3 regions of the Caldanaerobacter subterraneus subsp. tengcongensis MB4 genome follow, and region 3 is predicted to be linked to each of the others. Evidence: a T-box and tRNA genes for the amino acid it is inferred to sense, from the RefSeq annotation. Region 3 holds a T-box; the other regions hold tRNA genes.
What was found. A T-box is a leader RNA that pairs with one kind of tRNA and senses whether it is charged. The one in region 3 lies ahead of TTE_RS03740 (valine--tRNA ligase), so its partner is inferred to be a tRNA-Val.
Positions count from the first base shown of each region.

Region 1: it encodes a tRNA-Val, which carries the amino acid that the T-box ahead of TTE_RS03740 (valine--tRNA ligase) is inferred to sense. The anticodon was not compared.
Region 2: it encodes a tRNA-Val, which carries the amino acid that the T-box ahead of TTE_RS03740 (valine--tRNA ligase) is inferred to sense. The anticodon was not compared.

Region 1 covers NC_003869.1:1,683,335-1,694,036, reverse strand. Annotated here, with positions in the region: gene TTE_RS08380 (glycosyl hydrolase family 18 protein) at 1-372, shown strand, start outside; gene pepV (dipeptidase PepV) at 444-1,838, shown strand; tRNA gene TTE_RS08370 (tRNA-Val) at 1,890-1,966, shown strand; gene rgy (reverse gyrase) at 2,042-5,395, opposite strand; gene TTE_RS08360 (prolipoprotein diacylglyceryl transferase) at 5,538-6,311, shown strand; gene TTE_RS08355 (GAF domain-containing protein) at 6,379-6,849, shown strand; gene TTE_RS08350 (NifU family protein) at 6,863-7,084, shown strand; gene TTE_RS13560 (small, acid-soluble spore protein, alpha/beta type) at 7,169-7,345, shown strand; gene TTE_RS08345 (SIR2 family NAD-dependent protein deacylase) at 7,379-8,122, shown strand; gene TTE_RS08340 (ISLre2-like element ISTte3 family transposase) at 8,228-9,631, shown strand; gene TTE_RS08335 (cold-shock protein) at 9,799-9,999, shown strand; gene hslO (Hsp33 family molecular chaperone HslO) at 10,070-10,702, shown strand, end outside.
Region 2 covers NC_003869.1:1,694,892-1,705,593, forward strand. Annotated here, with positions in the region: gene TTE_RS08385 (methyltransferase domain-containing protein) at 274-1,143, opposite strand; tRNA gene TTE_RS08395 (tRNA-Val) at 1,372-1,448, opposite strand; gene TTE_RS08400 (DUF72 domain-containing protein) at 1,584-2,324, shown strand; gene TTE_RS08405 (type I phosphomannose isomerase catalytic subunit) at 2,305-3,264, opposite strand; gene deoD (purine-nucleoside phosphorylase) at 3,324-4,022, opposite strand; RNA gene rnpB (RNase P RNA component class A) at 4,198-4,552, opposite strand; gene TTE_RS08415 (Nif3-like dinuclear metal center hexameric protein) at 4,626-5,741, opposite strand; gene TTE_RS08420 (tRNA (adenine(22)-N(1))-methyltransferase) at 5,701-6,405, opposite strand; tRNA gene TTE_RS08425 (tRNA-Ile) at 6,469-6,544, opposite strand; tRNA gene TTE_RS08430 (tRNA-Asn) at 6,551-6,625, opposite strand; gene rpoD (RNA polymerase sigma factor RpoD) at 6,678-7,757, opposite strand; gene dnaG (DNA primase) at 7,771-9,573, opposite strand; gene TTE_RS08445 (deoxyguanosinetriphosphate triphosphohydrolase) at 9,670-10,689, opposite strand.
Region 3 covers NC_003869.1:770,708-781,409, reverse strand. Annotated here, with positions in the region: gene TTE_RS03740 (valine--tRNA ligase) at 1-1,708, opposite strand, end outside; T-box leader at 1,767-1,970, opposite strand; gene TTE_RS03735 (CDP-alcohol phosphatidyltransferase family protein) at 2,025-2,555, opposite strand; gene TTE_RS03730 (coenzyme F420-0:L-glutamate ligase) at 2,632-4,173, opposite strand; gene TTE_RS03725 (bifunctional nuclease family protein) at 4,343-4,765, shown strand; gene TTE_RS03720 (biotin transporter BioY) at 4,894-5,442, shown strand; gene TTE_RS03715 (DUF2680 domain-containing protein) at 5,453-5,974, opposite strand; gene TTE_RS03710 (YckD family protein) at 6,131-7,024, opposite strand; gene TTE_RS03705 (response regulator transcription factor) at 7,185-7,856, shown strand; gene TTE_RS03700 (sensor histidine kinase) at 7,858-9,204, shown strand; gene TTE_RS14470 (LarC family nickel insertion protein) at 9,213-9,623, opposite strand; gene larC (nickel pincer cofactor biosynthesis protein LarC) at 9,650-10,387, opposite strand; gene larB (nickel pincer cofactor biosynthesis protein LarB) at 10,384-10,702, opposite strand, start outside.

The DNA of each region.
Region 1 (10,702 bases), 910 kb from region 3:
TATAATGTAAAGGATGCCCTCAATGAAGGGTTTAAGCCTGAGCAGATATGCCTTGGGGTTGCTACTTATGGCTATGACTGGCCTGCAAGCAAAAGCGGAGGTTTCTCAAGGCCTACCAAAGAAATCATGACAAAGGCAAAACTTCAGGGGATTGAGATAAAATGGAGTGATAAGTACCAAGAACCCTACTATACTTACTATGACAAAATAACCGGTACCACAAGGGAGGTTTGGTTTGAGAATTCATATACATTGGCAGAAAAAATAGAAGTGGCAAAAAGGTATAATCTCCATGGAATATGTGTGTGGAGGATTGGTTTTGAAACCCCCTCTTTCTGGAAAGTAATTGACCAGAAAATAGGTGCGCGGTAAAAAATGTTGAAAACATTTAAGTTTGAGTATATAATAGATATGTAAATTACCAATTTGTTGGGGGGATTTTTATGGATTTAAACTCTTACATAGACAGCATGAGGGATGAAATCATAAAATCCGTTCAGGAATTAGTCAGAATAAAAAGCGTGCAGGATGAACCGAAACCAGGTATGCCGTACGGAGAAGGCGTTGCAAGAGCGCTAGAGAAAGCGCTTGAAATTGCAGAAAGGTTGGGATTTAAAACTAAGAACCTGGACGGCTATATAGGGTATGCAGAGTACGGTGAAGGAGAAGAAATGATTGCAGTGCTGGGGCACCTGGATGTAGTGCCTGAAGGGGATGGGTGGACATATCCGCCCTATGGAGCTGAGATACACGACGGAAAGATATATGGGAGAGGTACTGTGGACGACAAAGGGCCAATAATCGCTGCTTTATATGGCCTAAAAGCCATAAAAGATGCAGGCCTTAAGCTTTCGAAAAGAGTGAGGATTATTTTCGGGACTAATGAAGAAACAGGGTCCCATGAGATAAAATATTATCTGGAACACGATGAAGCTCCCACAATGGGCTTTACTCCTGATGCACAGTACCCGATTATACATGCAGAAAAAGGAATAACAATGTTCAATGTGGTCAAAGATTTTAATAAAAAGCCAAGTAGAATAGTGGTAAAATACATCAAAGGTGGAGAAAGGCCCAATGTGGTCCCCGGTTACTGTGAGGCGAGGCTTAAGGTTGAAGAGGAAAATACCAAGAAAGAGATTTTGAATGAATTAGAAGCTTTTGTAAGAGAAACGGGGTATGACCTTAAATTTGAGGAGAAGGAAGGCGATTTAGTAATAAAGTCTTTTGGGATACCTGCCCATGGAAGCCTTCCACATCTCGGGAAAAACGCAATAATGCAACTATTCCTCTTTTTGGATAGAATAAATTTAGATGAAAGCGATGTGAAGGACTTTATACACTTCTTTGCGACGAATGTTGGCATGGAGACTAATGGCAAAACTTTTGGAATATACCTAAAAGATGAGACAGGAGAGCTCACCTTTAATGTGGGAACTGTTTCGATAGATGAGGACAAGGGAGTATTGGGATTGAATATAAGATATCCTGTCAAGCACAAGTATGAAGACTGGATGAACATTTTTGAGGAGAAGATAAAAGGTCAGGGTATGAGAATAGAGGATATGCTGCACCAGCCGCCTTTGTATTTCCCACCTGATCATCCCTTGATAAAGATTTTAAGTAAGGTTTATGAAGAGCAGACGGGACAGAAAGCAGAGCTTTTGGCTATAGGTGGTGGAACTTATGCCAAAGAAATGCCGAATACTGTAGCTTTTGGTCCTGTTTTCCCAGGAAAACCAGAGCTGGCTCATCAGGCTGATGAGTACATAGAAATTGAAGACCTGATATTAAACGCAAAAATTTACGCTCACGCAATATATGAACTTGCCAAATAAAATCTCCTTGCATGTGCTTTGAAATTGTATTATAATAAATAAAGAAGCGGTGGGGTCATAGCTCAGCTGGTCAGAGCGCTGCGCTCACATCGCAGAGGTCACAGGTTCGACTCCTGTTGACCCCACCATAGTAAAATTAAGACTTTGACGGTCCTATCAAAGGACCGTTTTTTCTATTTTTTGCTGTTTTGGTGCCAAAGTTTTTAATTTTTTATTAGAATCTCGTTTAATTCTTCATATAAGTTTTTTAAAACACTCTGGTAATCTTTTTCTCCTGTTTCGACTGATTCCATGAGCTTTTCCAATTGGCGGGTAGTTTCTTCGTTTATGTAGTTCATATATCTTTCTGACAAGTACGAATAGACCTTTCTTCCCAAAGCAGTGGTTCTAAGCCTTTTATAAACGTCCTCAATTATATACTTCCTTTTGAAAAGTATATCTACTATTTTTGCATATGTGGAGGGCCTGCCTATATTTCTTTTTTGCATTTCTTCAATCAAAGAAGCTTGTGTGAAAAGGGGAACTGTGTGAGTAGTGTAAGTCCTCTTAGAAACTACTGAGTATTTTTTCTCTTCAAAGGGTGTATAGACTGTTATTGGGTTAAAAATATTCCATCCTTCTTCTTGTAATTTTACTGGCACCTCCCTTTCTACCTGAAAAGAACCATTCTTAATCAAAATTTTTTGATTTATCACGACAGGGGATGTCATTTGGCTTGCCATGAATCTATTGAATATCAAAGAATACACTTTTATGTGCATGGGACTTAAATAGGCAGCTATTTTTTCTGTGATGAATTCAGATAATTCTTCTGGAGATATCGGTTTTACCGGTCTTATGGCCTCATGAGCTCCTTCTTTACCCCATTCTCTTTCAGACAAAAGGGTAATTTTACCTATTTTCTCAAGGTATGACCGCGCTATTTTCTGTCCTGTAGAAGAAATTCTGGTGGAGTCTGTTCTGTGATAAGTTATAAAGCCTAGCTCAAAAAGCGTCTGGAGTATTTCCATTATCTGCTGCACAGGCAGTTTAAATTGCTGAGAAGCAGCTGTCAACAAAGAAGGAGTATTAAAAGGTGGTAAGGGAGAAAGCGCCTGTTCTTTTTCTTCTACTATCTCCACTTCTACCTCGTCTACATCTATTTTTCCATCTACTTCAAATTTAAATCCATTATCCAGTGTGAACTGAGTTACAGTTTTTTTGCTTTTACTGTGTTCTATTTCTTTTTCTAAAATCCACCCGAGAACGGTGCTTTGCACTCTTCCTGCAGATAAATTAGAGTTTTGAAAATTTTTCTGAAGCCGCAAGCTCAGTTCAAATCCTACCCATCTATCTTCGATTCTCCTCACAATTTGCGACTTTACAAGATTCACATCACAGTTTCTCCGATTTCTTATGGCCTTATCGAAGCCAAATTTTGTAATTTCGTGCATTTCAATGCGCTGAACGTTTTTATTTACCGGTTTTATATATTGGGAGATATCCCACCCAATTTTTTCGCCTTCCACGTCTGGGTCTGTGGCAATTATCACTTCATCTACTTCCATCGCGATGTCCCTTAAAGCTTCTAAAATTTTTTTCTTATCATCAATCTTGTCTGAATTGCAGTAGGGGCAACGGGGTAGTTCATCTGTAAACTGAGCTCCGCAGGAACTACAACGCTTTATGGAGTTGTAGTAAGGAATGAATCTGCCATCATTTATCTCCACGCCGTGCAGCCCTGTTTTTGTCTCCAAATCATACAAATGTCCTTTTGATGCAGTTAAAAGCAAAATACCTTCCTGTGTTATTGACTCGTGTACCATTAAAGACCCGTATCTTCTTGTAGAAGATTTTTCTAAAAATTTTGAAATAGTTTGGGCCTTTGTAGGAGATTCGACGATTATCATTCTAGATTTCATGTCTTTAGAAGAGCTGTCTGTTGAAATGGCTTTTCTAGTTTCTTCTGCTTCTTTCACTAAATGCTCAATTTCACCTTCTTCTGTCCACTCTTCCTCGGTGAGGTAGAGAAGTCTTGCCTTTAAAAGTTCAAATAAGGAATCGTCTTCCTCAAAGAGTATGGAAATTCCTTTGGTGAGAGATGTACCGAATATTCTCGAAGTCCTTCCAGAAGCCTGGATGTATGTGTACACATCAGGTATTACTATGAGATTTTTCTCTTTATCAAATTTTGTAGTGGGGAAATTTTTCTGTATGAGTTTTTCCCAGGTTTCAGGTGATATGTATTTTTCTACAGATTTTCTGAGCTTTTCTGTTGAAAGCCTCTGCAGGTCTTTGAAGTAGGCCTTCAATTTTGGGTTGTTTTCTAAATAATCCTGAAAATTTCTTTCTAGAATAAATCTGGGAGCATTTTCTAACTTTGTGCTGAATTTAAAAGAGGGAGTTCCCCAAAATACTGCAAATTTGATCCTTAAAGGCAAGTCAATTCCCCTTACTAATTTTCCGTAGTAAGAGTATATGCCACATAGAAGCTGTAGGCTTCCCTCCTTAAATTTTTCAAAAGATTTCTCAAAATCTTCCCATGTTTTACCTAATTTTACTCCATGTTCTTCTAAATAGTTTGCAATTTCTTTCCCTTCTTCTTCTGTGGGTACAAAGAGCAGGATTCCGTCTTTTAAGAGGTTAATTATATAGAGCAATTTTTCTAGCGATTTTTCTTTTATTCTCACGTTTGTTATATTCCGTGCACTGGTAGTAAATCTTCCGATTTCAAAACCCAAAAGTTCTCTAAATAAAAGGGGTTTTATGCCTTTTGGTTTTGCGGTGGCAGAAGAGACGATTAACCTTCCTTTTGGAGCTTTTTCTTCAATTTGAATTTTATCGGAATTGTTACCTTTTTTTAGATTGTCTAAAGTTGAGTCTATCGCTTTTTGTGAGATTCCTATCATATTAAGAAGTGTGTCAATATTTTTCGATGATTTCAAAACTGCATCTACGTCATCCACAAATACGAGGTCAAAAACTTTTTGAGAAAGCTGCTCTTTTCTTTTGGATATGAACTGGGATGAGATTACCAGTATGTCGTAGTTTCCTTCAGAAAAGTTTTTTTCAAATTTTTCCCTTTCCTTTTTTTTCAGCGAAGACGTATAAAAGAGAATATTCACATCTTCATCTTCTTTAGAAAATTCAATCAACCTCTTTGCTGCCTGTTCTACCAGTGAGACCGTGGGGAAAACGAGAGCTACTTTACCGCCTTTTTTTGCAATCCAAAGAGCTGAAATTAGTCCAAATGTAGTTTTGCCGACTCCAGTTGGAGCAACGAGTGTAAAGCTTTTTGAGAGTAAAAGCCGCTTTGCCCAGAATCTTTGATACCCGGTGGGCTTTTTGTTTATTTTTGAAAAGAAAAATTCTTCAAATTCCTTGTATTGTTGATTTAAATTCCAGTATTTTTCATATCCTTTAAGACTGTTGTTGAGTTTCAAACCTTTTAGGACATCTCCATCTTCAAACGGCAAGCACACCTCACAAGGTAAGCCTTTTTCATTTCTTGTGTCCGTGTTTATTCCTCCGCAGTTTATGCAGGAGTGATAGTATTTTGCACCTGTTGCCAATGCCATTGCCCCCTACTTTGAAATATTAGCTGTTTTTCTATTTTCCAAATATACTAGAAAACTTTGAAAAAATCAATCCTCTTGACATGCTGTTGAAATGCTGTAAAATGGTATTATACAATGAAAATCGAAGTTGGAGGTAGCGATAATGGACATTCCTTCATTGAGCCCATATGCTTTTAAATTCGGACCTATTGCCGTTCACTGGTATGGAATTTTTATGGCTATTTCTATTGCGGTAGGAGGATACTACCTTTATAAGCAGGCGACGAAATTGAATTACGATGAGGATTTTTTGTTAAACCTTTTAATGATAGTTGTGATATTTGGGGTTATTGGAGCAAGACTCATGTTTGTGCTTGCCAACTATCCTGAGTGGTTTGTTAAAGACCCTGTACAGGTTTTTAAAATTTACGAAGGTGGGCTTTCATGGCATGGTGCAGTACTTGGCGGCTTTTTGGCAGGTCTTTATTATTGCCGAAAAAAGGGAGTTAGAATAAATCCTCTGGAAGATTTCGCTGTAGTTGGGCTGGCTTTGGGAAATATGCTGGTGAGAGTGGGCAACATATTTAACCATGAGGTTTTGGGAAGGCCGACAGAGTTTTTCTTCGGCAGATGGCCAGCCCAGCTCGTTGGTGTAGCTATAGGAGCTTTTCTTCTCATAAGGTATTTTTACGTGCAGAAAAAGCACATGCCTGACGGTTATCAGTTTTGGTCTTTTATCTTTTATTACCAGCTTTTAAGAGGAGTGTTTGAGGAGACTGTAAAAGACGTACCTCTTGTGTGGCCTGTATATTTAAATGAAGAATGGGGTATTGGATTGTTTACTATGACGCAGGTGGCTACTCCATTTATATTAATACTGGCTTACTGGATGATTAAAAGAGTTTTGAATGACCCTAACAGGCAGTATTACGATTGAGTTTTTGTTTTTGATAGGTTTTATGGTAAAATTATATTGACAAAATTTTTACAAGGGAGTTGTAGCTATGGAAAAGCAAAAGGTTTTTGAAAGGTTGATTGACGAAATTAAGGCAAAAGCAAGAGACATAACTGATATGGATACATTTTACAAGGAAGTTGTGCGAATTTTATCCGAAAATGTGCCCTATTACAATTGGACGGGTTTTTATTTCATGAAAGACGGGGAATTAGTGATAGGACCTTATATTGGCAGGCCTACAGAGCATGTTAGAATAAAAGTGGGACAGGGAGTTTGTGGAAGGGCTGTAGCTGAGAAAAGCACTATAATAGTTGATGATGTGACTAAAGAAGATAATTATTTAGCCTGCAGCCTTGAGACAAAATCTGAAATAGTAGTTCCAATTTGGGCTAATGGAGAAATAATAGGAGAAATAGACATTGACAGTGATGACTTGGCTGCTTTTGATGATAAGGATAAAATATTTTTAGAGGAAGTGGCTAAAATTATTGGTAGAAAATTAGAAGGAAAGTTTTAAAGGAGGGATTTAGGTGAGAGAGAGAGTAGAAGAGATATTAAACCTTATAAAACCTTCACTTCAGGCAGATGGAGGAGATGTAGAGCTTGTAGATGTCACCGAAGACGGTGTTGTAAAAGTGAAATTGACTGGAGCCTGTGGAGGTTGCCCTTTTGCTACTTTGACGCTAAAAGAGGGTATTGAAAGAGCAATTAAAGAGGAAATTCCAGAAGTAAAAGAAGTTATAGCAGTTTAATCCGGGTCTTCCCGGATTTTTTATTTTACGTAAGTTTCGGGAAAGCTAATTAGAGGAGATTATCGACAAAGAAGGGGTGAAGGTATGGAAGATAGGTTTTTGTTTGAGCTTTTGAAGTGGGAAGCAGCAAAAGAGCTAGGACTTCTGGAAAAGGTGAGGGAAGTTGGATGGCCTAATCTCTCAGCTCAAGAAACAGGCAAAATAGGAGTTTTAGTGAAGAGAAAAATTAAAGAAAAAATGAAAAAGAACAATAAGATGTGATATACTGATACTTGAAAGGGGGGATTGTTTTTTATGGACAGCAAGAATTTGTTTAAAAAAGCGGCGGAACTTATAAAATCCTCTCAAAAGACTATGGTCTTAACAGGTGCAGGAATTTCTACGGAAAGCGGAATTCCTGATTTTAGAAGTCCTGGTACAGGCTTATGGGAAAATATGGACCCTACAGAAGTTTTGTCCACAAAAGTTTTGTTCAATTCACCTGAGGAGTTTTACAGGGTGGGCTTTAAAATTTTGTCCTCTATGAGAAATGCAGAGCCAAATGAAGCTCATTATATATTGAGTGAAATGGAGAAGGAAGGAATAATTGCGGGGGTAATTACGCAGAATATAGATAACCTTCATCAAAAGGCGGGCTCAAAAAAAGTTTACGAAGTTCATGGAAATACGAGAGAAGGAAGTTGTTTAAGATGCGGGGAGAAGGTGAGTTTTGAACTTTTGGAAGAAAAAGTGGCAAAAGAAGAGATACCTCCCCGTTGCGACCGCTGTGGAGGAATGCTAAGACCAGATGTGGTTCTTTTTGGGGACCCAATGCCTCATGCCTTTGATTTAGCTCTGAAAGAGGTGCAGGAAAGTGATCTTTTGATAGTCATAGGTTCTTCGCTGGTCGTCGCCCCTGTGAATTTTTTACCTGGGATGGTGGACGGCTTAATAATAATAAATGCTACAGAGACCCCTTATGACTATAAAGCTGACGTGGTGATAAGGGAGAAAGCTAGCTACGCACTTAGAAATATATGGAATTTAATAAAAAGTTGAACATAGTGTAAAATTATCGTAGGATTTTTAAAGTGAAAAAACAAGAGACAACCCCTGTGATAAAATAGATTGTGGAAAACAAAAAACACGAAAGGGGTGTCTCTTGTGAAAAAACATATTTTTGAGGATATTATACTACAAAATGCTCTAAATTTCACTAGGGAAATGATGAATGTTTTTGAGGATTTATTAAAGAATGGAATGAATATTACAGAGCTTGTAGCAAGGATAAAAGAACTTACGGACAAACTAGGTAGAGAGGCAATAGAAGCAATTATTGAGGAGTTAGATAGGATAATAAAAGAAGACAAGAGAAGGAAAGAAAAATGGGTAGTAGAGAGGAAAGATAAAAAGAGATTAACGACAGTCCTTGGGGATATTGAATATGAGAGGACATATTACAAATCAAGGGAGGATGGTAGATATACATATTTAGTGGATGATGCATTAGAGATAGGACGGCACGAGAGGATAGAAAAGGGAGTAAAAATAAAGTTAGTAGAAAATGCGATAGAAGAATCATACGAGAAAAGTAGCGAGAAAGCATGTCCAGAGAAAATAAGTAAACAGACGGTATTAAACGCAATAAGGGAAATAGGAGAAGTAGAGGTGAAGAGAGAAATAAAAGAGAAGAAGGAAGTAAGGGTTTTATACATAGAAGCAGATGAAGACCATGTACCTTTACAAGATGGCAGCAGTGAAACACCGCGATTGATATACATACATGAAGGTAGGGAAGAGAAAAACGGAAGGAACGTACTGAAGAATGTGTATTACAAGGCATACGTAGGAGAGAAAGCAGAAGACATATGGATAGATGTAGCGAATTACATAGAAGAAAATTACAAGGAAGAGAAGATAGAGAAGATATACATAGCAGGAGATGGAGCACCATGGATAAAAGAGGGATTAGAATGGATAGTAAAATCAAGGTTTGTGTTAGACAGATATCATTTAAACAAATACGTATTAAAAGCAACATCAAAAGAGCCAAAGTATAGGGATAAGATATGGAGAGCAATAAATGAAGGGGATAAAGAAGGAGTGAAGAAAATATTTGGTGAGTTAATAAAGATAGCAAAAGAAGAGAAAGAAAAAGAAAAGATAAAGGAAGCGAAGAGATACATACTAAACAATTGGGAAGGGATAAAGATATACAGTGAAGACGAAGATGTAATAGGGTGCAGTGCAGAAGGGCATATAAGCCATGTATTTTCTGCAAGACTTAGCAGGAATCCATTAGGGTGGAGCAGAGAAGGATTAAAGTTAATGGCGAAATTAAGGGTATTTAGCAAGAATGGAGGAGACTTAAGAGAAGTAGAGTGGGGCAAGAAAAAGAATATAAATGCAGGAAGTTACAAATTAACAGAGAAGCAAATAAAAGAGGCAGTAAGGAGAGTTAAAACGTCTACAAATGAAAAAATAAACAATATTACGGTTTTGAATATAGGGAAAGTAACGCCAATATATAGGGTTTTAAGAGCATTAAAATATGCACAAGTTATATAAAGAACATGATAAAACGAAGCCCTGAATTAATTAAGTTTCAGGGGTTGTCTTAAAAAAATCCTACAGTATCTTGACACTATCAAAAAGTTGAAAAAAAGTTTGACTTTTTGAAGTTTTGGTGTTATGATAAATAGGTAAATCATTTATTAGTTTGGAGGAAGATGTAAATGGTAAGAGGTAAAGTTAAATGGTTTAATGCCGAGAAAGGCTATGGTTTTATTGAGAGAGAGGATGGCACAGACGTATTTGTGCACTACTCCGCGATTGAAGGCGAGGGCTTTAAGACGTTAGAGGAAGGACAGGCGGTAGAATTTGAGGTAGTTCAGGCGGCTAAAGGCCCACAGGCTTCTAAGGTAAGAAAGCTGTAACTGCCGAATTTTAAACCCTAACATGTATATGTTAGGGTTTTTTGATATATAAAAGGTGGAGGTTTACAAAATGGGTGACTATATCGTAAAAGCGACTGCTTATGAGGACAATGTGCTGGCTTTTGCAGCTCTCTCAAAAGATACAGTAAATAGGGCAAAAGAGATTCACAGTCTTACGCCTACTGCCTGTGCAGCTTTGGGCAGAAGCCTTACAGCTGTTGCGATGATGAGGACTATGATGAAAGGAGAGAAGGATAAAGTCACTCTTGTCATAAAAGGGGATGGACCGATAGGCAGTATTGTGGTCGTATCCAATTTTCCAGGTATTGTAAAAGGATATGTGGGAAATCCTTTTGTCGATTTGCCTTTGAGTGAAAAAGGAAAGTTAGATGTGGGAAGGGCTGTTGGTAAAAAAGGTTATGTGACTGTGATAAAGGATATAGGTTTGAAAGAGCCTTACATAGGGACGGTGGAGATCCAGACAGGAGAAATTGGAGATGACATAGCCTATTACTTTTACACTTCTGAGCAGATTCCCTCTGCTGTAGGATTAGGAGTTTTAGTGGGGAAGGAAGGGGATGTGCTGACAGCGGGAGGGTTTATACTTCAGCTCCTTCCCGATGTAAAAGAAGAGGTAATATTAAAGCTTGAAAAGGCTATTGGTCAAATTACCTCTGTAACAGACCTTTTGAGGCAGGGGAAG
Region 2 (10,702 bases), 920 kb from region 3:
TCATACCCCTACAGTTTGTTGACAAAGTCTTTCTTATTTAAGTGGCATTTTGTGTTAATGCTCCAGAGTTGCAAAGCGACTAAACTAAGGCTCACTTTTCGGGCTCAGGCGGGGTACCGGCCAATTCGCCTTTCAGGCTCAGGTGGCCGCTCGCTTTGCTCGCCCCGCCTTCGCTCCTCAAGTTCGCCAAGTTTAGTTACCGCTTTGACAACAAGTCGCATTTACACACAAAATGCCACTTCTTTATTTTGTCAACAGTCTGAAGGGGTACTATCATACCCCTAGTTTTTCTCTCAAAGGCTTAGCTAGAGTAAAAATCCTTTCATTTGTATATTCATCGTAATACTTAAGGTCACGGGGGATTTCATGCCTTGGGGTTAAGTCTTTAATTCCTTTCAGAGCCACAAAAAAAGTCCACAAATCGCTAAAAGAGGGGATGTAATCGGCATAGGGAATTACAAAAGGAAATACTTCTTTGAGAATCTCATAGATGTGGCAAAAGCCGACATTTTTAACTTTCGAAAAAGCTGATGTCCCCTGCACTACCACAGTAGCTTTTTCGCCTAAAATTTCATAAAGCCTTTTATAAAAGTCTAACTGGTGAACACTCCTAGCAGGCCCATCTAAATCATCTGTTACATCTACTATAGCTACATCAAAGGGTTCGCCTCTATAATTTTTTATAAATTCTGCTACATCTTGATATACAAGTCTCACACGCTTGTCATCAATAGGTGTTTTACCCAAGTGTTTCTGACAGAGGGCAACTACTTCTTTATCTATATCAACACCTATTACCTCTTTTACTGTCGGGTATTTTAAAACTTCTCTTACGCTCTTCCCCTCTCCTACCCCGCATATCAAAACTCTCTTAGGAGAAGGGTGAACACGCATAGCTGGATGCACCAAAAGTTCATGGTATATAAATTCATCTGATTCTGTTGACTGAAGGCTGCCGTCTAAAAATAAACTCTTTCCCCAAGTTTCAAGTTCTACAATGTCTATCTTCTGATACAGTGACTGATGTTCTATAATAACAGACTTTACTTTGTAAACTCTATAGCCTCCTTCCACATCTGGCTCCCAGTAAAACTCTTTAGATGAGTCCAATCCCCACTTTCCATTTAGATTTTTCAACCCCACTCCCACCTCCAATTTTAATATCACGCCTTAAAATATTATACCATATTGAAAAGTATTCGCCAAACAGCTCCAGGAATTATTGCCTTATAATTCCATAAATTAAGCATGAAAAAAACCAAGTCACCAGAATAAAGCTGAAAAAATTCTGGCACCAAAATGGCATCAAAACAGCAAAAAAAGTAAAAAAAAAACGGGCTCTCGTGAGCCCTGAAAGCCTTCATTTTCATATGGTGGGGTCAACAGGACTTGAACCTGTGGCCTCTACGATGTCAACGTAGCGCTCTAACCAGCTGAGCTATGACCCCATCATCTGTCTGTTTTTATTATAATACAATCTCTTAAGATATGCAACTCCCTAATTTGACAAAACTATTGTCATATAGATTTTTTGTGTTGTATCATACTCTTAAAAGCAACACATTCTGAAAGGAGGAAAAAAGATGGGGAAAAAGCTCTACATAGGGACATCCGGTTGGGCATACTCCCACTGGAAAGAAATTTTTTATCCTTCTAACCTTCCTTATGAAGAAAGGCTTAGCTTTTATTCAAAGCATTTTCTGAGCGCTGAAGTAAATTCTTCTTTCTACCACTTACCTCAAGAAAAAACTTTGATGAAATGGTATACCTCTACTCCTGAAGGTTTCATCTTTTCTGTAAAAGCCTCCCGCCACATAACTCACTTAAAAAAACTTTGTGATGTGGAAGAAGCGTGGAACAATTTCAAAAAAAGGATAGACCTGTTGAAGGACAAGTTAGGACCTATTCTCCTGCAATTCCCTCCAAGTTTTAAAAAAGACCAAGAAAATGTAGAAAAAATCATAAACTTTTTAAGAGGGAAAGAAAACTACAAATTTGCCTTGGAATTCAGGCATAAAAGCTGGCTTGATGAAGAAGTCTATGACCTTATGAGGAAATTGAAAGTCGCCTGGGTAATAGCAGATTCCTCCCGGTATCCTAAGGCAAAAGTTGTCACAGCAGATTTTGCTTACATTAGAATGCATGGGCCTGAAGCTTTGTTCAGTTCCTCCTATTCAGAAGAAGAACTTGAGGAATTGGCAAAAGACATAGAAGAATATTTAAAAAATTGCGATGAAATTTACGTGTATTTCAACAATGACGTCAACGGCTGCGCAATTCAAAATGCCAAAACTTTAATAAAACTCACGGCACATATGCTTTGAGAAATTTAGCTTTTCCTTTAACTTTGTATTTATCTACAAAAGCGGGTATGACAATAGTTTCTCCTGCCTTTACTACTTTTGTCCCTTCTTCCCACTCTACCTCTAATATGCCTTCCACAGAAGTAAGAGTTTCAAATCTGTCATAAGTTTCAAACTCCATTTTTTCAGCCAGTTCAATTATCTCAACGTTAAAATATGGGGATTCAACTGCTCTTGCAATACGCCCTCCTTTTATTTCTTCAAACATAGGCACTATCTTATCTGATTTGAGTTCAAAATCTATTACATCAAGTGCTTTATCTACATGGAGCTCTCTTTTTCTGCCTTTTTCGTCCACTCTGTTGTAGTCATAGACCCTGTAGGTCAAATCGGAATTCTGCTGAATTTCGCATATCAAAATGCCTTCGCCTATCGCATGTACCATCCCAGCAGGAATGTAGACAACATCTCCCGCCTTGACTTCTACTTCTTTTAGACATTCTTCTAGTCTTTCCTCTTCTAAAAGTTTTATAAATTCTTCTCTTGTGGTACCTTCTTTTAGACCACAGACCAATTTGGCACCCGGCTTAGCATCTATTATGTACCACATCTCTGTCTTACCCGAATCACCATTTTCGTACTTGTAGGCGTATTCGTCATCAGGGTGAACTTGAACTGAGAGTTTATCCTGCGCATCTATGATTTTTATGAGGAGAGGAAACCTTTCGTATTTTTTCCCCTTCCCATAGAGACTTTCAGCAAATTCCAACGCCACATCGCTTATCTTTTTCCCGTCAAATTCTCCTCCATCAATTACACTAACTGCCGTCCTATTGTCAGACACTGTCCAGAGTTCCCCTATTTTTTTGCCTTCAGGAATATCAAACCCAAACCTCTCTTTTAAAGCAGTTCCTCCCCATATTCTCTCCATAAATATTGGCTTAAACTTAAGAGGTTCCATAAAATATCTCTCCTTTCTAAATAGATAATAGTAAAGTGGCATTTTCAAATGCCACTTTACTATGCAATCTCCAGAGCAATCTTAACCATGTCCATGAAAGTTTTCTGCCTCTCCTCAGCTGAGGTCGCTTCACCTGTAACCAAACTGTCGCTTACAGTAAGTATAGTAAGAGCATCAACCCCATACTTGGCAGCCAAAGTGTAAAGCCCCGCTGTCTCCATTTCTACAGCCAACACTCCAAATTTTGCCCAAAGCCTCCAGCTCTCTGGGTCGTCATGGTAGAAAGTATCTGTAGTAAGTATATTTCCAACTTTTGGCTCTATCCCCATTTCAACAGCCTTGTCATAGGCTTTTTTCAAAAGCTTAAAACTTGCCGTAGGAGCGTAATCCATTCCATTAAAACGTATTTTATTTATAGCAGAGTCAGTTGAGGCGCTCATAGCAATCACAATATCTCTTATCTTTATGTCTGGCTGTAATGAACCGCATGTACCTATTCTTATCAAGTTTTTCACGCCGTAACTTGTTATAAGTTCATTCACATAAATGGATATAGAAGGCACCCCCATTCCTGTTCCTTGCACTGACACTCTTTTCCCCTTGTAATATCCGGTGAAGCCGTACATACCTCTGACTTCATTGTAGCACTTTGCATCTTCCAGTAAATTTTCTGCTATATATTTAGCCCTCAATGGGTCTCCCGGAAGCAGTACTGTTTCGGCAATGTCTCCTTCTTTTGCTCCAATATGTATGCTCATGTATTTCCTCCTCTCTATGAGTTTCGCTAAATATAATATTAACAAAAAAACGTTTTTAAATCAAACAAAAAGTAAAAAACGACAAAAACCCCTTTAACAAACTATTCACAATTTTTGTGCTGGCAAAATAGTGGCAAATAAAAAATCCCGTCCCCGGGAAAGCAGAATTTTTCAGCATGTGAGCAAGTCCGTAAGCCGAGTTCTGTTTTAGATGGCCATCTATCTAGGGTATCAGTTGCCTGATACCTCTAGCGGCTTAACCCGAGGGAAATGGCGGGCCACCTACTCCCTCCTATTTGCCTTGCTCCGGGTGGGGTTTACCTAGCCAGCCGGTCGCCCGGCTGCTGGTGCGCTCTTACCGCACCGTTGCACCCTTACCCGACGCCTTTGAAAGCGTCAGGCGGTCTACATTTCTGTGGCACTTTCCTTGGAGTCGCCTCCACCGGGTGTTACCCGGCACCCTGCCCTGTGGAGCTCGGACTTTCCTCGTGCGAGGCAAATGCCTCGCCCGCGGCCATCCGACTTACTCACATGCATTGTATATCATTTTTTATATCAGACAATGATATATTACCACAGGCTTTTGCTATTGTCAAGCCTTACTTAAAGGCATGTAAAAGGGTCTTTTTGAACTTCACTTACAAAGACCTCTATTTCATGCCCTTGTTTTTGAGTTTCATCAATCAAGTATTCTGCGATAAACCTCACTGCTATGTTTTCTGTGGCAAAATGGCCAGCATCAATCAAAGCTAAACCGAGGTGCTGGGCTTCTACCGCATCGTGATAGCCTATATCGGCAGTTATTAAAACATCCGCTCCTTTCATAACAGCCTTATGAATTAGGCTTGCACCACTTCCACCGCATACAGCAACTTTTTTAACTCTTCTTTCTAAATCGCCAACCACCTTGAGAGATTCAGCTTTAAGCTTTGCTTTGACCTTTAAGGCTAATTCTTTCAAAGTCGTCTCTTCAATGACTCCTATTCTTCCAAGTCCGTACTCTTCCCTGAGATTTGCCAGTGAATAAACGTCATAAGCAACTTCTTCATAGGGATGGACTCTTAGCATGGCGTTTATCACTTTATCCAAATATTTTTGTGGAACTACTGTTTCCAGTCTTATTTCTTCTACCTTTTCTAACTTCCCTACTTCCCCAATAAATGGGTCGGCTCCCTCCATAGGTTTGAAAGTGCCTGTGCCTTCTACCTGAAAAGTGGAATCGCTGTAATTTCCTATAAAACCTGCTCCTGCGCTGCACATGGCATTCCGCACTACATCTTCATATCCCTTGGGCACGTACACAACGACTTTTTTATAATCTTCTGAATATGTGACATCTAGAACTTCTCTTTCGTAAATCCCCAATATATTGCACAAGATGTCATTCATGCCATTTGGTGCTATATCAAAAGAAGTATGAGCTGCATAAAGGGAAATCTCATGTTTGATAAGTTTCATGACAAGCATGCCGACTGGCGTATCGGATCTGACAGATTTTATAGACTTAAAAATCAGCGGATGATGAGTCACAATCATATCTACTTTTTTCTCTATAGCTTCTTCAACAACTTCATGAGTGGCATCAAGTGCTACTAGTATCTTCGAAACATCCTGTAAAGGGTCTCCTACAATTAACCCCACATTGTCCCAATCCTGGGCAAATTTGCGCGGCGCAAGCCTATCCATTATAGAAACTATTGTTTGGCATTTCACTGCCATCGCCCAACACCTCAAGCTTTTTTATTTTCTCTTCTAAGCCTTTTCTCTTTGGATCTCCAGGTGGAATTTTATTCAAAATCCTTCGAATTTTTTGTATCTTGTAAAGCAAAAACTCTTTAAGAAGGGGATGATTTTTTTCTACGAGTTTTGGCCCTATTTCGTAATATACGTCATTTTCAATCTTTTGTCTACCATGTTCTGCTATTATAATCTCATAAAACTTGCCTCTTTCTTTTACTAAATCTTCCTCAGAAATTTTATAGCCGTTCTGAACTAGATATCTCCTTAATTTATCAGCATCCCTCATTGGCTGAAAAATGAATTTTTTTATAGTTTGTGCTATCTCTTTCCCTTCTGTGAGGATTTTTATTATCAAAAGCCCACCCATACCTGCAATAATCGCAACTTCCACCTCTCCAGGTGTGAGCACCTTTAATCCGTCCCCTAATCTGGTCTCTATAAACATCTCTAAGTTTTTATTTTTTATATTGTCAATCGCCTTATTGAGGGAACCGCAATTTAAATCAGTTGCTATAACGTATTTAGCAATTTTATTCTCAACAAGATAAATGGGTATAAACCCATGGTCAGTGCCAATATCAGCTACTCTTACCTCTGGCGGAATGTATTTAGTGATAGCTTTTAGACGCTCTGGAAGTCTCATACAATCCTCCAAAACAAAAAAATAAAAAGCATTTGACAACCTCAAATGCTTTTTTTATCGAGATGGTGGGCCTTCAGGGATTCGAACCCCGGACCAATCGGTTATGAGCCGACCGCTCTGCCAGCTGAGCTAAAGGCCCAAAAAGTGGCTCCTCAGGTAGGATTCGAACCTACAACCTGCCGGTTAACAGCCGGCTGCTCTACCCTTGAGCTACTGAGGAATACGCTAATATTAATTATAATGATTTTTGCGAGATTGTCAAGAAGCCATCATCAATCGAGAAAATCTTTTAATTTTTTGGACCTTGAAGGATGCCTCAATTTTCTCAAAGCTTTTGCTTCAATCTGCCTTATTCTCTCTCTTGTGACGTTAAATTCTTTGCCAACTTCTTCAAGAGTTCTAGCTCGTCCATCGTCAAGTCCAAACCTTAACCGCAATACCTTCTCCTCCCTAGGAGTCAGCGTATCTAAAACATCCATGAGTTGCTCTTTCAGCATGGTGTAAGCTGCAGCTTCTGCAGGAGCCGGAGCATCTTCATCAGGTATGAAATCTCCCAAGTGACTGTCTTCCTCTTCACCTATAGGAGTCTCAAGAGAAACTGGTTCTTGAGCTATTTTGAGAATTTCTCTGACTTTTTCTTCAGGCATTCCCATTTCTTTTGCCAATTCTTCAGGGGTAGGTTCACGGCCTAATTCCTGGAGCAATTGCCTTTGCACCCTTATCAATTTGTTTATAGTTTCTACCATGTGCACAGGAATTCTTATCGTCCTAGCTTGATCAGCTATAGCTCTAGTTATAGCCTGTCTGATCCACCATGTAGCATAGGTGCTGAATTTATACCCTTTTCTGTAGTCAAATTTTTCTACGGCCTTCAAAAGCCCGAGATTACCCTCTTGTATCAAGTCTAAAAAGAGCATGCCACGCCCTACGTACCTTTTTGCAATGCTTACCACCAACCTCAAATTAGCTTCTATCAGGCGCTTTTTCGCTTCTTCATCTCCCTGCTCTATTCTTTTTGCCAATTCAATTTCTTCTTCTGGAGTGAGTAGAGGTATCTTGCCGATTTCTTTGAGGTACATCCTCACAGGGTCATCTATGCTGACTCCCTCAGGAAGAGAGAGGTCGTCCAAATTGAGGTCCTCTTCTGATATTTCTTCCTGTCGGGGTTCATCTCCTACTATTTCTATTCCCATATCTTCAAAAGTGTCATATACTTTTTCGATTTGGTCAGGATTTAAATCTATATCCTCAAGGGAGTCCATTATTTCATTGTAAGTGAGCATTCCGGTTTTTTTCCCTTTATTTATAAGTTCATTAATGGCTTCTCTTGCTAATTCTTCATTGTTACTCATAGATTTCCCCTCCCTATGGGTTTCTCTCTTTCTGCCCATCTTTTATCTTAAGCATCTCCTTTTCACAATTTTGAAGTTTAATAAGAAGCTCTCTCTCTTTTTCTACATCCCCCAGAAGATGAGCATTTAATATCTCTTTTCTTATCTCTTCTCTCTTTCTTGCAAGATTATTTAGCAAAATCTTCTGCAGGATGTCATCCACCATTTGCGAAAGGTCCTCCGCTTCAAAAAGGGCTTTTACTATATCGTTAAAATCTGAAATTAAGTTATCTTCCTCCTGAATAAGGTATACTATATCTTTTATTTGAACCTGTTTTCCTCCCTCTAAACTCGATACTATTTCCTCAAAGATAGGTTTTAACTTGGAGTCCTCCAACATATCCGGTTTAATTACACCTTTTATCTTGTGATACAAATTATTATCGTGTAAAAGCAATGCAATTAAGTACTTTTCTGGTGATATTTTACTGCTACTGTATATATTATGCCTTATATTGCCAGTCCTATACATAAATTTTTGTTTTTTTTCGGTTTCCCTCTTGACAAATCGGTCAACCTCTGTTCTAACAGCATTTTCAGGTATTTGAGCAGTTTTAGCAGCAGCTGAAATATAAACTTCTCTTTTCACTTCGTCAGAAATTTTTGCTATTTCACTTGCAATTTTTTTAACATATATTATTCTATCTTCAACTTTTTCAAAGTCAAAACCTTTTTTGAAAATTTTCGACTTAAACTCTATCAAACTTTCAGCATTTTCAACAAGCCTTCTAAAGGCCTCGCTTCCCTCTTTTTTAATAAATTCATCAGGGTCTTTCCCTTCAGGTATGCTCAGCACTTTTATATTTATATTCAATTTTTCTAAAATGTCAAGTCCCCTCAACGTAGCATTAACCCCAGCTTCATCAGCATCATAAGCAATCACGACATTTTTCTTGTATCTTTTTATAAGCCTTGCCTGATCTTCAGTCAAAGCGGTCCCCAAAGACGCAACAGCACAGTCAATACCTGCCTGATGCAGAGAAATTGCATCCATATATCCTTCCACTATTATAAACTTGTCATCTTGGGTTTTTTTCGCAAAGTTTATAGCAAAAAGAGTCTTGCCTTTTTTAAAGATTTCAGTCTCAGGTGTATTAAGATATTTAGGCAAAGAATCATCCAGGGCTCGTCCCCCAAATCCTACCACATTGCCCCTTACATCGATGATAGGAAACATGACCCTATCTTTAAACCTGTCATAGTATTTGCCACTTTTATAAACCACAAGTCCTGCTTTGCTTAAAAAATTTTCTTTATATCCTTTTCCTTTTAAGAAATTAAGGAGGTCATCATTTGAGGGAGCATACCCTATGCCAAATTTTTTTATTGTAGTGCTGCTAAGTCCTCTACTCTTTAAGTATTCTAAAGCTTTGACTCCTTCTTCTGAAAAGAGTTTCCGATGAAAAAACAAAGCAGCTATTTTATTTACTCTGTATATTTCCTCAATTATCTTCTTCCTCTTGGCCTCTTCTTCACTTAAATCTACTTCTTCTAGAGGAATCCCTGCTCTTTCAGCCAAAAATTCAATAGCCTCTTTAAAGCTTAAATTTTCAATATCCATTATAAAGGTCACTACATTGCCACTGGCATTGCAACCAAAACAATGGTATACCTGTTTAGTAGGGCTTACCATAAAAGATGGCGTCTTCTCCCTGTGAAAAGGGCAGAGTCCCCGAAATTCCTTTCCAGCTCTTTTGAGCTCTACATAGTCAGAAATCACATCTACAATGTCATTGGCCTCTATCACCTTTTCAATGGACTCTCTCGTATAAGCCATCAATATCACCTAATTATTCTATTCGACAGAAATTGTTAAATTCCTCTTTTTATGACGTCCAATATATATTCGACAAAAAATTAAAAAATCCTTCTTTTATAAGTCAAAAATATTTTGCTCAAACCACGGGCTAGGCAGAAAAATTTCCTTGTACTTTAAAAGAGCGTATTTATCTGTCATTCCCGCAATATAGTCAGCTACAGCCCTCTCTCTTCCATAAATTTCGGCAAGTCTTACAAACTCTTTAGGCATTTTATCTACATTGTCATAGAAATAATAAAAAAGCTGCTCAACAACTCTTTTGGCTTTTTCTTCATCTCTTTTGGCTTTCGAGCCAATATATACCTTTTCGAACAGAAAAGCCCTTAACTGATATGTCGCCTCATATATCTCCTTGCTCATGGAAACCTCTGGTTTCCCCATGCTGTTATAAATGACATCCCTCACCATTGTGTCTATCCTCTTGCCATGCTTATCCCCCAAAATAGCTATCAAATCCTTCGGCAAATCCTCTGGTTTTAGTACTCTCCCTCTTATAGCATCGTCTATATCGTGATTTATATATGCTATCTTATCAGAAATCTGCACCACTTGCCCTTCCAAAGTACTGGGTTTTCCTCCAGTAGAATGGTTTAATATCCCATCCTTCACTTCCCAAGTAAGATTAAGCCCCTTTCCGTCATTTTCTAAAACTTCTACCACTCTTATGCTCTGCTCGCTGTGTCTGAATCCACCTTTTAAGAGTTTATTTAGGACTTCTTCTCCAGAATGCCCAAAAGGAGTATGACCCAAATCGTGTCCTAAGGCAATCGCTTCTGTCAAGTCTTCATTCAGTCTTAAAGCCCTCGCTATTGTGCGGGCAATTTGTGCTACCTCCAGTGTGTGAGTTAACCTTGTCCTGTAGTGGTCCCCTTCCGGAGAAATAAAAACCTGTGTCTTATGGCTTAATCTTCTAAAGGCTTTACTGTGAATTATTCTGTCCCTATCTCTTTGAAAATCAGTCCTTATGTCGCACTTTTCTTCTTCTCTGGCTCTTCCACGGCTTTCTCGGCTTTTCGCAGCATATGGAGAAAGGAGCTTGTATTCCAGCTCCTCTGTAATTTCTCTAACTTTCATCCGACCACCTGGC
Region 3 (10,702 bases):
CTACCTTTTCCCAGCTAAATCTCATGTCATTTCCGGGCGCATTTCCTATTACAAGCGTAAAGCGCAGTGTATCAGCTCCATACTTCTCTATAACCTCCAGAGGATCTATTCCATTCCCCAATGATTTGCTCATCTTTCTTCCAAGGGCATCTCTTACAAGTCCGTGAATTAACACATACTTAAATGGTATTTCTTTCATAAATTCAAGGCTCATGAATATCATTCTTGCGACCCAGAAGAATATTATGTCATAACCTGTGACTAATACATCTGTTGGATAGAAGTACTTCAAATCTTCAGTCTCTTCCGGCCAGCCCATAGTGGAAAATGGCCACAACGCAGAGCTAAACCATGTATCCAGCACATTTTCGTCCTGATGTATGTTAGTGCTGCCACAGACCTCACATTTTACAGGATCTTCTCTAGAAACTGTCACATGGCCGCAATCTTCACAGTACCAAGCTGGTATTCTGTGTCCCCACCACAGCTGCCTTGAAATGCACCAATCTTTTATGTTTTCCAGCCAATTTGTGTAGATTTTTTCAAACCTCTCGGGTACAAATTTTATTTTGCCCTCTTTTACTACCTGTAAAGCTGGCTTTGCCAGAGGTTCCATTTTGACAAACCACTGTTCAGAAAGCAAAGGCTCAACAACTGTATCACATCTGTAGCAATGACCTACATTGTGGACATGCTCCTCTACTTTCAAGAGAAGTCCTTGTTCCTCAAGGTCTTTCACTATTTTTTCCCTAGCTTCATACCTGTCAAGGCCTTCGTATTTACCTCCGTTTTCGTTTATTGTCGCATTCTCATTCATTATATTTACAAAAGGCAGGTTATGCCTTACACCTATTTCAAAATCGTTGGGGTCATGAGCTGGAGTCACCTTTACAGCTCCTGTTCCAAAGGAGGGGTCCACATACTCATCCGCAATGACAGGTATCTCTCTTCCTACAAGCGGAAGTATTAAAGTCTTGCCAATTAAGTGCCTGTACCTCTCATCTTCAGGATGCACAGCTACAGCTACATCCCCCAGCATGGTTTCAGGTCTTGTTGTAGCAATTACTACATAGTCCTCTTCCCCTTTTACAGGGTATTTGATGTACCAAAGATGTCCTTTATGCTCCTTGTGCTCCACTTCTGCATCTGACAAGGCAGTATTACAGCTGGGGCACCAGTTTATTATTCTATTTCCTTTGTATATAAGGCCTTTTTCGTATAAGGACACAAAAACTTCTCTTACAGCCTTTGAACGCTTTTCATCCATTGTAAAGGCTGTCCTTGTCCAGTCGCAGGAAGACCCCAGTTTTTTGAGCTGACTTAAGATTCTATTCTCATACTTATCCTTCCATTCCCAGGCTTTTTCCAGAAACTCTTCTCTGGTAAGGTCTTTTTTAGTCTTCCCTGTTTCTTCTCTTATTTTATCCAAAACCTTTATTTCTGTGGCTATGCTCGCGTGGTCTGTGCCAGGAATCCAAAGGGCTGCATAGCCCTGCATCCTTCGCCACCTTATCAGTATATCCTGCAGGGTATTATCCAGAGCATGTCCCATGTGAAGTTCTCCTGTGACATTCGGAGGGGGTATCACAATAGTAAAGGGCTTCTTTTCTGGATCAATCTCTGGAGTAAAAAAGCCTTTTTCCATCCAGAAAGAATATATCCTGTCTTCAAACTCCTTAGGATTATACGTCTTTGCTATATCTTTCATCCCTCACACCCCTTAGACCTTTGTTTTATCTTCCTCTTTAAAAAAACCCTTTCACCCAAGGAAGGGCGAAAGGGCATTCCGCGGTACCACCTTCATTTATCACTCACGCTGTAACGGGCAAAACCCGATCAGGCCTACTCCAATTTCGGCCCGCAGGCTCCAGAACTACCTTCGGTGTACCTTCGGCGGGACTCCTTTCAGCCCATGGGATGTCCCTCTCTGTAGCCAGTGTACACCTACTCCTCTCCTTCACAGCCTAATATTTCATTTTGATATATAATATATCCAAAGTTTCCGGACTTGTCAATAGATCCTTTCAAATTCGCTTTTTTAAATTCCTCATCCCGTTTAAAAAGCCAGGCACTTTTTCCTTCGGAAAGCGCGGCCAAGTTATAGCTATCAGGAAAAGCAGAAAAGCCACTATTAAAAATCCGTAAAATGGGATATGGACAAAGCTTGTGTATATCATAAGAGCATAGGGTATTGCCTGAAGCCCTTCTGCAAGAGTAGTGGATGGGAAATAGTAAAGTAAAATTACAGAGCCAATAAAAATTCCCCATCCCGCATAAACAGGAATGTAATTGCTAGAAGTCAAATAATAAAGCACTCCCGCAGATACCGTCATGTCAGCGTAGAGGTCGTGCTCCCCGATCCAGTCTTTGACTTTTACTTTTGAAGCTCTCGCCAAAAATCCGTCAGCAACATCACTAAACCATGCAGTCATAAAGAGCAAAACCACGGCCTTTAAAGCCTTCCGCCCCTGATAGGCCCCTAATCCCCCAATGATTATGCCTATTACTGCCCTGCCGATAGTTAACACATTGGCAGCAATTTTTAAGGCAGGCATATTATCTCCCCCTTTAAATTTTCAATTACTCTCTAGTAAAACAACTTGCTAAAAAGACATAAATGTCGGGTGAAAATCACCCTCTTTTCATACCTCTTACTATAACAATGGGGGTTCCCTGGTCTGCTGATCCGGCTAAAAGGTCCGCAAGCGTGGCTGCTATGCTCACCAGTCTTCTCGGAGTAGTACCTAAGTCGCTTTGTTCTTCCTGATTTTGACTTAAAATCTCCTCAATCTGGTCTCTGCTGTAGCCTTTGTTGTACAAGGTATCTACTGCAAGTTTTAGTTTCTTTCCTTCCCTTAATTTAAATCCTCTCAGCCGTTCCGATGCACCTAAAGATGGATATGGGTCTGCCAATTCATATATACCAGTATCCGGGTCTTTATAGGCTCCGTCGCCAAAGATTAGCACATCCACATCTTTGCCCGTCTTTTCTAGTATTTTTTCTCTTATCCTCTCCGCTGTGCCATCTGCGTCTTCAGGAAGCAATTTCAATACCCCTTTCTGATAGTCAGAAACATTGGAGCCTATAACTCCCCAAGGAGCAGGGCCTATTTCCTCCAGCGTCTTCACAGGAACCTTTGCTCCAAAAGCCAAGAAAAGGTCTTTCCGGAATTTCCTTGCATGGACCTCTCCCAGAATTATTCCGTCCAAATAGCCCATCTCATATACTTTAAAGGGGTTGTTTGTAAATATTACCTCGCCTTTTGCCCCTGTTTCTTCAATGAGGTCCAAATACAACCTCCTGTAGTCTATCCCTGTTATAGGATGCTTGAACATCTCATTGCCGAGTTCTTCGGAATATATAGCCTCATCATCTGCAAAGGCATCCAATTTATCGGCAAAAGAAATCTGATAAATTGGATTTTCATCTCCAGAAACGTATTTTAAAGCATCAAAGAGAACAAACTCTTTCCTTCCAAGGTCCACACCTGCTGCAAAGGCTTTGCGAGCTTCAGGCATGTCTGCCAAAATCTCTACAGCTTTTTTTGCAGCCTTTTGATGGTCTGTAAAAGTAACTTCTAAAGGAGCAATCAACCCCTCAGGAGTTCTCACAGTTATGTCTGATAGACCTGTTCCTAAAATTTTTCTCATGCCCACAATGCTATATCCCAGAGACTGGAGTATCAAAGCCGTTATCACTTCTCTAATCAGGATATTTAAGTGAGGCGTGCTTCCTCTCGCAGAAGTTAAATGCCTGTATACAGTCTTAAGTCCAAGGCGAATCCTTGCCATTTCAGGGTCTATCACTTGATTGCCCACTTCATCTGACGGAATTGGAAAAGTGACAATCACTCTTCCTCCATCAGTTGCCTTAGCTATGGCCTTCAAAACAAGGGCAAATCGATTTCGACTGGCGATAGGATACACAACTGCCAGTGTGCTTCCTGGGTTTAATTTAAACCCTTCTTTGATCATTTTAGACAGGTCATCACAGGTCACATACCTGTTCTGAGACCTTGCCACAACCGCTTCTGTAACGCAAACTATGTCTCCATCCTCAGCAATTCCTTTAACCGCATCAGAGACAATCTCTGAAATATCATCATTTGGCAAGATAAGTCCTGTCTTTACAGCTAAAGCCTGCGCTACAACCAATTCATTCTTTTCTGACATCTTCCCACCTTCCTTTTTCAGCCCTTCCTTTACTACCTAAAATTTCTATCCCAATTAAAATTATACCTCAAATCCTTTGATTTGACTACATAATTTATCAGGCTAAATTTGCACAAGTATGATATAATGATATTAAGGAAAGTATTGCATTGAAATCGAGGTGTAAAAAATGTTGAGATTTAATGTAAAGGCAATCACCATGGACGTGGAGGGCAATTTTTCCGTACTTTTGACAGATGAAAATGAGAAAAAAGTATTGCCGATAGTGATAGGACCATTAGAGGCTCAAAATATCGCGATACCTCTTCAAGGAATAAAACCTCCAAGACCTCTCACCCCAGACCTTTTAAAATCAGCAATTGAGGAGCTGGGCGGAAAACCAGAAAAAGTGGTTATAACTGACCTTAAAGACGACACCTACTACGCGGAAGTTCATATAAAACAAGGAGATAAACTTATAAAGCTGGATTCGAGACCGAGTGATGCCATAGCTTTAGCGGTTCGCACTGACATGCCAATATACCTAAATGTAAGACTTGCGGAATTTACCTACGACATGGCAGATTTAAAATTCGAAGATAAAAATGAGTAATTCATTGTCCCCCGCAAAGGGGGATTATTTTTTAGAAAAATAGTTAACCAATTTTAAAATATGGTTGACAATTTTCAGCACAGAATTTATAATATAGCCATGAAAATTTCAATTGAGGGGGCAAAAAAATGATAAAAACTAAAGACATGACTATGGCATCCCTATTTGCTGCTATAACTTTTATAATGGGGTTTGTAAAAATACCTCTACCTTTTTCTCCTGTGCCAATAACAGGACAGACATTTGCAGTGATGCTCGCAGGAGGACTTTTAAATCCTGTCGCTGCTTTTTTGAGCCTTTTTGTCTTTGACCTTTTGGGGGCAGTTGGAGTGCCGGTCTTTTCCGGCCTGACTGGTGGAATAAACGTCATCGTAGGACCTACAGGAGGGTACATACTAAGCTGGCCCTTCGCTGCTTTATTCATCTCTTTGACCTTGAGGAACAGAAAGGTAAACTTTTTTAACGTACTTCTTGCATATATTCTATTTGGAATAATACTGGTCTATATCGCAGGAATAACGCAACTATCATTTGTTGCGGGCATATCTTTGAAAAAAGCCATTATGGTAGGAGCTCTTCCTTTCATACCCGGGGATATAATAAAAGCCATTGTGGCATCTTACTTGACTTTAAAACTAAAGCCAGTAATGGAAATATATAATAAAAGGCAGGGGTAATCCCTGCCTTTTATCTACCTCCTCTGTACTGTTCTTTTGCTCCAAAGCCCTGACCAAAACCGCTCATTTTTCCAGCATTATTTTTGCCATAGCCCATTCCAAGCCCTAATCCAGAACCTTTGCCGTATTGACATGTTCCATCCCAAGAGCTTATTCTCTGCTCAATATTTTGCTTCATGGCGGAAGCTCTATCTTGTGTTATTTTGCCTTCTTTTACTAGCTGGTCTATATAAGCTTCTTTTTGCTCAATTAACGCTTTCTTCAGGCTGTCAAGTGTTATCCCATTTTCCTCTGCAATTTGGACCATTGTCTTTCCTGCCTTTAACTCATTTAAGATTTCGTCTGCGCTTTTTCCAGTCAATTTAGCTAGAAAATCTGCATTCCTGCTCATGCCATACCTTGGAGCTTCACTTGAATACTGCTTTGTTTGTGGAATATTCACCGTGCTGCCATTTGTTGCAGCATAACCTGCCACTCCACTTAAAAGCATTCCTCCTGTAAGTACTACTGCTAGAGTCTTTTTAAAATTCATCTTAACACCACTCCTTTTTTTATTTTTTGCTGTTACATTTATATAATACCCCTTTAGTTTGAGTAACCAATAATGAAATTGTGAAAAGGCTGTGAGCATTTTCACATAATAATGTGAAGTTTAAAAGAAATAAATAAAAAGGTGGCAGAAGCCACCCTATATTGAATTTCCACTTCCCTGAGGTGTCACTGTAGAATCGCTATTTTTCTCAAACCATTTGCCTTTAAATCTATTTTCAAAACTTCTTTTTCCTTCAAAATGCTTGAAAAAGCCCTGAGGCAATCCATTTTGCTCTATATTCTTTACCATCTCATCAATTCTATTTTTGATTGTATTTCCTTGATCTTGTGTGATTGTTCCAAAGCTTACAAGTTTGTCAACTAGCTGTTTTTGAAGCTGTGCCATTTGTTTGAAATAATTGATAAGCTCATTTTTCTGCTGTTCTGTTAACTTCGATGGGTCAATTCCCTTTAAAATAAACCCAAGCCCGTCTTTTCCACCAAACATAGCGTATAAATTTTTGTCAGCGTTAGCTACTGCATTATCTATAGCATTTATAATTTTATTTGCCTGGTCCTGAGTAAGAACCCCTTCAGATACCAGTTTATTTACCAAATTTTTCTGAAGTTCAGCCATTTGTTTGTATATATCTTCTAAAGCCTTTTTCTGTTCATCTGTGAACTTAGAGGTGTCTATTCTGCCTATTCCAAAAAATCCTCTGTCAAATCCCTTTCCGCCCATGAAGAAAGGAACGTTGTTTTCATTTGCCTTAGAAACTCTTTCATCAATGTTTTTAATTATATTGTCTGCCTGCTGCCTTGTTATAAGCCCTGCATCCACAAGCTTGTTTACAAACTCCTTTTCAAGGTCTGCAATTTTCTCGTTGTAATCAGAAATCATCTGTTTTTGCTGAGGTGTCAATTTAGATGTGTCAATCCCAAAAAAGCTCTTAATTTTTGCTCCAGCCTCAGGATTTGCAGCAAAAACTGTAAGAGGAATTGCCAAAGCAAGTATTACCGCTAATGCGATTAACCATTTGTTTCTCTTCAAGTTAAAGTACCTCCTTTCAATAATTTTATTTTCATTATTTATGATATCCCTAAAGTGTGACACATTTTTTTAAAATCTGTGAGGAAAGTGTGAAAGTTTAATTTAAAATATTGTAAACTTGCCGAAAAAAAAGTAAACTAAAGTTGGGAGGTGTTTTTTGATGCACAAAGTTCTGGTAATTGAAGATGAAGAAGGAATGAGAGATATATTGAAAACTTATTTAGAAAATAATGGATATCAAGTATTAACAGCAGAAAATGGAAAAGAAGGCCTTGACCTCTTCAACGAAAACAAAGATATAAAGATAATCCTCTTGGATATAATGCTCCCTGATATAAGCGGATGGAGCCTTTTAAAAACAATAAGGGAAACATCAAAAGTTCCTGTGATGATGATAACAGCAAGAGGAGAAGAATACGACAAACTTTTAGGCTTTGAATTGGGGGCAGATGATTATGTAGTAAAGCCCTTTAGTCCCAGAGAAGTAGTGGCCCGTGTAAAAGCAATTTTATCAAGGACATATGGCTCTCAAGATGATGGAAAAACAGAATATCAAGGGATTGTCATGGATGTTCATTCGAGGGAAGTCACTGTTGATGGCAAAAAAATTGAGCTCACTCCAAAAGAATTTGACCTTTTAAAGCTTTTACTGGATAACAAGGGAAAAGTTGTATCCCGCGAAAAATGTCTCAATGAAGTCTGGGGCTACGATTTTTACGGAGATTTGAGGACAGTCGACACTCACATAAAACAGCTGAGAGAAAAATTGGGTGAGAAAAGAAATCTTATAAAAACTGTGTGGGGAATAGGTTATAAACTGGAAGGTGACTGATTTGAAGGGAATAAGGAAAAAACTTTTTATATCATACCTTTCCATAGGAATGGTAGTACTTTTGCTTTTCTGGCTGACACAGGTAGTCTTCATAAACAGAATATACGAGTATTACAAGATAAATCAATTAAAAAGCTACAGCGAGCAGATAGTGCAGGCCATAAACAATAACAATGAAATGCTAATAAGCGAACTCATAGACAAGTCAAATGCAAGAGTAATAGCAATCACAGAAAACGACATAGTAATAGCTGGAAACAATAGAGGGCATGGAATGAGAGGACTTGGAATCCCTGAAATACTCTTAAGGCCTACTAACACCACAAAAGTCGTAAAATACGAACACCCTTTTCTCCACATAGAATACCTCTCAATTGTGAGGCCTTTTTTGTACAACGGCAAACCCGCTATCTTAATTATGAGTTTACCTGAGGCTTCTATAAACGACTCTGTCAATCTCTTTAAAGAGGTCTTCTGGTGGATCTTTGCACTCACCATAGTTTCTACTCTTGTTGTGTCCAGCTATATGTCCAAAAAATTCACTCGCCCAATACAGATCCTAAAAAATGCGGCCCATGAAATCGCCTCAGGAAATTTGAACGTAAAAATAAATTACAAAGAGGAAGATGAACTGGGAGATCTGGCAAAGTCCATGAACACAATGGTAAAGCAGCTTTCTATAACAGACAAGTTTAGAAAAGATTTAATTGCAAATATAAGCCATGACTTAAAAACACCTTTAGGCCTCATAAGAGGATATTCAGAAATGCTTTTAGATTATTACGGAGAAGACAAAGAAAAAAGAGAAAAATATTTAAACACAGTAATCAAAGAAACAGAGAGGATGTCAAAACTGGTAGACGATGTTCTGCAGCTTTCTAAACTTCAATCAGGAATGATAGAGGTAAAGGAAGAAACAATTGACTTAGAAAAATTAATATTTGAGATACTTGATATATTTGAAATCCAAATTTTAGAAAAGAACATTGAAGTAAAACTTGAAAACTTGAAAGTTAAAGTCGTAGCAGATAGAGAGATGATAAAAAGGGCAATAATAAACATAATAAGCAATGCCATAGCAAGCATGGAAAATGGAGGAACGCTTTCTATCACCGCAGAACTTCAGGATAAAAACGTCCTCATTAAAATATCAGATACCGGATGTGGAATACCGGAAAAAGACCTTGAACATATATTTGATAGATTCTACAAAGGGAATAAATCTGGAACAGGACTTGGCCTTGCAATAGTGAAAGAAATACTTACCCTACATCAAAGCGATTTCGGAATAAGGAGCAAAGAAGGAGAAGGGACAACTTTTTATTTTACTTTAAAAGCGGGGAAATAGCCCCGCTTTTAAGATTTAAAAAACTTATCTTCTATTTCCTTCATGATAGCCCTGTAAACGTCATTTATCCCTTCACCTGTCTTCTTTGAAACAGCTTTTACATCCTCATACTCGGGATAGGCTTTAATGAGCTTTCCATTAAAATACCCTTTTTTGACTCTTATATTCCCATAAGGCGTAGTAATCTCTTCAATTTCTCTGTCCAGCTTGTGTCTTAACACTTCATAATACCTTATTCCAAAAGTAGTAGTCTCTTTGAAAATTACCTCTTTTAGCCTTAAAGCCTTCTCCTCTTCACATATAACTGTAATAAGCGCACCTGGCCTCTGTTTTTTCATGATTACAGGTGTTAAAAAAACATCCAGAGCTCCATTCTCAAAAAGCTTATCAAACAAATATTGATAAAATTCAGGATTCATATCGTCTATATTTGTCTCCAAAACCATCAATGTTTCAGGTTTTTTTTAACTTCCTCTTCTCCTACGTAAGTCCTCAATAAATTGGGTATCTCAAGGTCCCTCATACCTGCACCGTATCCGACAGAATGTATCACCATATCTGGAATACCACCAAACTCGCCCGCCAGAGTCTTTATAATCACGGCTCCTGTCGGAGTTACAAGCTCTCCCTCTATATCTATGCTTCTCACCGGGATTCCTTTTAAAAGCTCAACCGTGGCAGGGGCAGGAACAGGCATAAGTCCGTGCTGCGTGTGTACAAATCCCGACGTTACAGGAAGAGGGGATGATACAATTTTATCCGGCTTTATCATGTCAATTAATATAGCAGTCCCTATCATATCCACAATAGAATCCACAGCTCCTACCTCGTGAAAATGAACTTCTTCCACGCTTCTGCCGTGAATTTTCGCTTCCGCTTCAGCCAGCCTCTCAAACATTTCAACGCTCAATTTTTTTACTTTCTCAGAAAGCTCACTTCTTTCTACAATCTCTTTTACATCCTTTAAATGCCTGTGATGATGCTTCTCCTCCTGATAGATTACCTTGAAAGTTTTCGCGCTTATAGTATTTTTGCGCGTTGTATTGATCTCAATATCAAAATCTTTCAGTGCGATCTTCTTTATTTCTTTTTTAAACTCCTCTTCATCCACATGATTGAGCAAAGAGGCTATGGTCATATCTCCGGAAATCCCTGCAAAGCAGTCAAAATAAAGTACTTTCATTTTTCTTCCTCCCCTATCCTATTTATCAGAGTGGCTGCGTAAGCTGCACCAAAGCCGTTGTCAATGTTAACAACTGTGACTCCGCTAGCACAGGAATTTAACATGGCCAAAAGCGCTGAAAGCCCTCTGAAATTCGCACCGTATCCGACACTCGTCGGCACGGCAATCACAGGAGCACTCACCAGCCCACCCAGCACTGTGGGAAGAGCCCCTTCCATCCCTGCCACTGCAATTAATACCCTGCACTTTCTTATTTCATCTAGCTTGTGAAGCAGTCTATGTAGTCCTGCAACTCCCACATCGTAAAATCTCTTT